Candidatus Scalindua japonica: one gene and its partner. Each later gene encodes a partner of the first gene's protein in a complex. Links are inferred from orthologs where the notes say so. Each region holds a gene or a part of one and is shown on either strand. Other genes may lie near its edges. The genes, in order: rny and pnp.

Region 1 (3,254 bases):
AATAAAAGCACTCATCACTGCAAATGGAAATGAGAAAATAGTATGCGAGAATTTTATTAATTTAAAAATAGTAAAAAAACTTGATAAATTCTTTTGTTCAGGTTTTATACCGTTTTCTTCATTTTCAATATTGCTCATCTAATATACGTTTATACACAATTATTTGAAGTCCTTCTTGTTAATTTTTTTTATTATAAGCCTATTGCAATATATGTCAATATATATCATATTGTGATGGTTGTAAAAATAGTTACTATTAAGCTAAGATAAGCCATTCGTTTAAGTGGTAGAGTTTGGGTATTTAAATCGACCTCCGTCTGCAGTATTTATAAGTTTACGATAGTAAGAAATAATTCATATCGATGTGATCACTGTTTTGTTTAATTACTTTTAATTACTTGACTTCCGCTTATTTGTCATATAAAATCAGATACATTTTTTTAAGTATCTGGTATATTAATTTATATATGTAATACCAGTTTATATAGTTTTGACTTATGTAAAAAGAATTGAGGAAAGAAAACCATTTGTCCAACATGGAGAGTTTTATTGGATTCAAATAAAACTCAATTAAAATACAACTATTTTTCGTATCAATAGTTTGTCATGAATGTTTTTTTGATATGAAAAAACTTTATATGATTCAATAGATTGGTTCATTATCTGGCTCAGATTTTTTATAACGTAATTTTTTTTTATAGAGAGAACCAGTTTAGTTATTTAAATTCCATTTCAGACAAAAAATCTGCTACCTCTCAAGTGTTAAGAGTAAACACTTGCCATGAGAATTCTTCCATACTTCAATTCTTTAGTGCTTCAGTTTCGTATTTACCTATACACACTGGAATTTCATTAATTCTTAATTTAATGCAAGGGGGCGATGACTTATTAATTATATTACTTCAAATCCATTAATATATTTTCCTATACTTCCAGTTTGCATAATCTTTGGTTTTTTAATATGTTTTTTGTTTTTTAGATTACGTCAAGTAAGCCGGGAAAAGGCTTCCAGGAGCGTAATTAAAGAAGCAAAATCAGAAGCTGAAAGAATAATTAAAGGCGCTGATATTACTGCCAGAGAAGAATTGTATAAACGTAAAGAGGGTTTTGAGAAAGAGACTCAAGATACAAGACATGAATTACGCCAACTTGAAAAACGTTTGAGCAAAAGGGAAGACAATCTTGAGAGAAAAATTGATATTATGACAAAGAAGGAGAAGTACATAGAAAGTATGGCTTCTAATTTGTCAAACAAAGAGAAAGATGTTAATAAAAAGAGTTCACAACTTGATGAGCTGATTGAGGAAGAAAAAAGTACTCTTTATAAGATTTCAGGGCTTTCAGCAGATGCTGCAGAAAAGTTATTACTAAGTCGACTGGAAAAAGAGCTTGAAATAGAATGTGCAGGTTTAATTGAAAAGCATATAAATAAGGCCAGAGAAGAAGCTGAAAAGAAGGCTATCTCAATAATAGGCACGGCGATACAGCGATGTACAGCAAATAACTCGATTGATAATGTTGTGAGCACCATTGAGTTGCCTGGAGATGAGATGAAAGGGAGGATTATAGGGAGAGAAGGCAGAAATATACGTGCTTTTGAGAAAGCAACCGGTGTAGACGTGATAGTAGATGATACTCCCGGTATAATTGTTCTTTCAGGCTTTGACGGTGTGCGTAGAGAGGTAGCCAGGTTAGCAATGAAAAAATTAATTGTGGATGGTAGAATCCATCCTGCACGTATAGAAGAGGTGGTGCAGGAGACCGAAAAAGATATTGAACAGATTGTTCTGGAGACAGGCAAACAAACTAGTTTTGAGTTGGGAATACATGACTTACATACAGAAATTATTAAATTAATAGGCCGTTTAAGGTACCGTACCAGCTATGGGCAGAACCAGCTTCAGCATTCAATAGAGGTTGCTGATCTTGCAGGCGTCCTGGCTGGTGAGTTGAAGCTTGACGCACAAGTAGCCAGGAGGTGTGGGCTTTTGCACGATATAGGCAAAGCGCTAAGCGCCGATGTAGAAGGCACTCACGCTCTTGTTGGTGCAGATTTTGCGAAGCGGTATGATGAAAAGCCGGATGTTATAAACGCAATTGCATCGCACCATGAGGAGGTGCCTTCTGAAACTGTGTATTCTGTCTTGATAAATGCTGCGGACGCCATCTCAGCAAGCAGGCCAGGGGCGAGGCGTGAAACTCTTGAAAAATATGTTAAGCGGCTTGAAAAGCTGGAAAGTGTTGCAATGTCTTTTAACGGAGTTGAAAGTGCTTACGCTATACAGGCTGGCAGAGAAGTAAGGGTTATTGTTCATCCGGATAAAGTCAGTGATAAATCAGCCTCAAAAATTTGCTATGATATTGCTAAGAATGTCGAAGATGAGCTTGAATATCCTGGAGAAGTAACCGTTACTGTGATTAGGGAAAAACGGGTGGTTCAGAAGGCAAAATAATGCACATTAGTTATGATGTCATAGTAGTTGGAGGGGGACATGCCGGATGTGAAGCGGCGTTGGCATCTGCAAGAATGGGTATGCAGACAGCATTGCTGTCGATGAATCTTGATACAATTGCGCAAATGTCTTGTAACCCTGCAATCGGAGGGTTGGCAAAAGGCCAACTAGTACGTGAAGTAGATGCGCTTGGTGGTGAAATGGGGAAGGTCATTGATGAGACGGCCATCCAGTTTAGACTTCTAAATGCCAGTAAAGGGCACGCAGTACGATCTCCCCGCGCACAGGCAGACAAAAAAAAATATCAATTTACAATGAAAAAGAGATTGGAAGAGCAGTACAATCTCTCATTACGACAGGATAGTGTTGAGGAAATTGTAGTTGAAAATAGAGAGAGACTGGATTTAATTGGTAAAAGTGGTACAAAGTACAGATCCAAAGCCGTAATTATTACAACGGGTACATTTCTTAACGGACTAATTCACATTGGCAACTCACAGGTGCATGGTGGGAGATCAAGTGAACCATCATCAGATAAATTATCAGCCGGGTTAAAGGATTTAGGTTTTGAGTTAGCCAGGCTGAAAACAGGAACATCGCCACGCCTGAACGGCAGGAAGATAAATTATGATATCCTGCAAGAGCAAGAGGGTGATAAACAACCTACAGCATTCTCTTTTTCTACCAAAAACATCCAGCAACCTCAGGTTAATTGTTTTATAACATATACAAATAAATTAACGCACGAAATTATCAGGTCAAACCTGGACCGTTCTCCACTTTACACTGGTCAAATTAAGG
Region 2 (3,230 bases), on another replicon or contig:
TAAACATGACCCACCTCTCTTCCCCGGACACAAGTTCCCCGCGTATTTTGTCCGGGGAAGAGAGGCTTGCCTTAAAAATTTGTAAAAAAAAGGAAGACCCAAAAAAATAAGCCAGGAAAGAATATATATTTATTTACTTTCCTGGCTTATATTAATAAAAAACAGAGATTTATGTCTTTGCTTCTTCCGCTTTTGTTACATTTTGAGCTTGTAACCCTTTATGGCCGTCTATAACTTCAAATTCTACACTTTCTCCATCTTCTAATACTTTGAAGTCATTCCCAGAGATATTCGAGTAGTGAACAAATATGTCGCTTCCATCTTCCTGTTGAATAAAGCCAAAGCCTTTTTTCACATCAAACCACTTTACAGTACCCTTCTTAATCATTTCAACTCCTTATTTTACATAGTACACTTACAAAAATATAAAATAATGACTTACTAAGAAAAACCTATTTTATATTCTTACTCACGTTTCTTCCTATTACAAGATTCAATGATTTAATATAGAAAAAAAGTCGTAATATTATTCAACTATTTATGTACTAGTCGGAACAGTACCTTCGTCCTTAAGAGCGGCTTTTCTACTTAACTTCAGCCTTTTTTGATCATCTATACCTATCAGCTTTACTTTAACTTCATCACCCATTTTTACCACATCTTCCACTTTCTCAATATAATCATTAGAAAGTTCGGAAATGTGCACCAGGCCTTCTTTTCCCGGCATTATTTCAACAAAGACACCATACTCTTTAACGGAAACAATCTTTCCATTGTATATCTTCCCTACCTCAGCATCATCAGTAAGTCCCTTAATATATGTCTTGGCAAGCTCTACTGATTCAAGAGTCGCCGCAGAAATTACGATAGTACCATCATCTTCTATTTCCACTCGTGACGATGATTCCTCCTGAATCTTCTTAATATTTTTTCCGCCAGGGCCGATAACCAATCCTATCTTGTCCGGATTTATGTTAATTTTAACCAGCTTTGGAGCATGAACTGAAATCTCGCTGCGAGGCCCCTCGATAGCAGTTTGCATCTCCTTTAAGATATGCATCCTGCCCTCTTTCGCCTGAGCAAGCGCATCTCTCATAATTTGCTCACTTATACCTTTTATCTTTAAGTCCATCTGAAGGGCAGTAATACCAACCTCTGTTCCGGCAACTTTAAAGTCCATAGCCCCCAAATGGTCCTCATCACCTAAAATGTCAGATAGTATTCGGATCTCATCACCCTCTTTTATCAACCCCATTGCTATACCCGCAACCGGTCGTTTCATCGGAATCCCCGCATCCATCATGCAAAGTGTACCACCACAAATACTCGCCATTGAAGAAGACCCATTTGATTCGAGAATATCAGATACTATCCGTATTGTGTAAGGGAAATCTTCGAAAGCTGGCACCATTGGCTCAAGGGCCTTTTCAGCCAAAGTACCATGCCCAATTTCGCGTCTACCCGGTCCACGGATCGGTTTCGCTTCACCGACACAAAATGGTGGGAAATTATAATCCAACATAAACTTTTTCGTATAACCATCTACCAGACCATCTACACGCTGTTCATCCATTGATGTTCCCAGCGTTGCCACAACAAGCGCCTGAGTTTCTCCCCTGGTAAACAGGGCAGAGCCATGGGTCCTCGGCAGAAAACTAACCTTACTTGTAATGGGCCTTATATCAGTGAGACCTCTACCGTCAATTCTTGTCTTCTCATTAATAATTTGTTCCTGCACTGCCGCTTCTACAAGAGCTCCATAAACTTCCTTTACCCTATCCTCTTTACCTTCTTCGTCTTCTTCGGTGCAATACTCTTCAATAAATTTGGTACGCGCTTCTTTTATAGCTTTTTTACGGGCATGCTTACCTTTGACTAAAGATTTCACCTTGATCTCTTCATACGCCTTTGCCTTTATGTCATCATAAAGCGCGGTATCCAGCGTTGGCTCCTCATGTTCCTGTCTCTCCTTCCCGCATTTTGCAACCAACTCTTTCTGCATACGCACAATCTTTTTTATCTCTTCAAAACCAAACATTATCGCATCAACAAACTTATCCTCAGAAACCTCCTTCCCGGAAGATTCCACCATCATTACCGCGTCTTCCGTTCCGGATACAACCAGGTTGATACTACTGGATTCAAGTTCCGAGTTTTTAGGATTAATTACAAATTCATCATTTATTAAACCAACCCTCACTGAACCGGTAGGGCCGTTAAATGGCATACCTGATATAGATACCGCAGCAGATGCCCCAACCATAGAAATAACATCAGGATCGGTCTCTTTATCAGCAGATAAGACTGCAGACATTACTTGTACCTCATTTGTATAACCTTTTGGAAAAAGGGGACGCATTGGCCTGTCTGTCATCCTCATTGTTAAAATTTCCTTGTTTGAAGGTCTACTTTCACGCTTAAAAAAACCACCTGGAAATTTTCCTACGGAGTAAGTTTTCTCTCTATAATCAACTGTCATAGGGAGGAAATCACCTCCCTTCTGATCACCACATACCGCCGTAGTCAGAACGACCGTATCTCCATAACGAACGATAACAGAGCCATCCGCCTGCGTTGCAACTTCGCCGGACTCGATGCTCATAATCTCTCCGCCAATCGTCTCTTCAACTATATTTTTCACTATAAAATCCTTTCACCAACCTATTTAACGACGTATGCCCAACTTCTTTATCAGGCTCTTATAACCTTCTTCATTTTTTCTATTAAGATATTTCAACAACCTTGCTCTTTTACCAACCATCATAAGTAACCCACGCCTGGACGTATGGTCCTTTTTGTGCTCTTTCAGATGATCACTCAGATGTTTTATCCGTTCCGTCAATAAAGCAACCTGTACTTCCGGAGAACCCGTGTCGGTATCGTGAACTTTATTACCCTCAATTAATTCTGTCTTCAACTCTTTTGCTATGCCCATATTAATCTCCTTTAAATATATAGTATCGCATAATATATCACAACAGTACTTAGATTTCCAACAAAAATTTTAGTACTGAGGGCCTTTAACCTTCGATACAACCTTATCAATATATAATTCCGATTCCTCTCTTGTTTCTACAAAGAACGTGGCAATGACAAGACTATTGACACATGTCACACTGCTGAATTTACCTTTCAAATCCTCAAATGTATGTACCTGTCCTGTTTTCAGATATTGTTCTCCCCATGATTCTCTCAATGCAACGAAATTATTTAATGATTCAATCGCAACT

Evidence for each region.
Region 2: rny (region 1) and pnp share a complex: the UniProt entries of both Bacillus subtilis proteins name them as parts of the possible RNA degradosome complex. The link is inferred for Candidatus Scalindua japonica from one-to-one orthologs.

The regions. Positions count from the first base shown.
Region 1 is NZ_BAOS01000003.1:164,282-167,535, forward strand. The notes cover bases 249-3,170. They hold rny (ribonuclease Y), read left to right. Parts: upstream 249-887; coding sequence 888-2,453; downstream 2,454-3,170. Other genes in these bases: mnmG (tRNA uridine-5-carboxymethylaminomethyl(34) synthesis enzyme MnmG), read left to right, coding at 2,453-3,170. Also shown: SCALIN_RS02150 (UbiA-like polyprenyltransferase), read right to left, coding at 1-138; more of mnmG, read left to right, coding at 3,171-3,254. UniProt on the Bacillus subtilis protein: Endoribonuclease that initiates mRNA decay. Initiates the decay of all SAM-dependent riboswitches, such as yitJ riboswitch. Involved in processing of the gapA operon mRNA, it cleaves between cggR and gapA.
Region 2 is NZ_BAOS01000029.1:82,374-85,603, reverse strand. Bases 91-2,988 are described here. They hold pnp (polyribonucleotide nucleotidyltransferase), read right to left. Parts: upstream 2,642-2,988; coding sequence 539-2,641; downstream 91-538. Other genes in these bases: rpsO (30S ribosomal protein S15), read right to left, coding at 2,666-2,935; SCALIN_RS17195 (cold shock domain-containing protein), read right to left, coding at 170-388. In the rest of the region: SCALIN_RS17180 (DUF6599 family protein), read right to left, coding at 3,005-3,230. UniProt on the Bacillus subtilis protein: Involved in mRNA degradation. Catalyzes the phosphorolysis of single-stranded polyribonucleotides processively in the 3'- to 5'-direction. Necessary for competence development in Bacillus subtilis.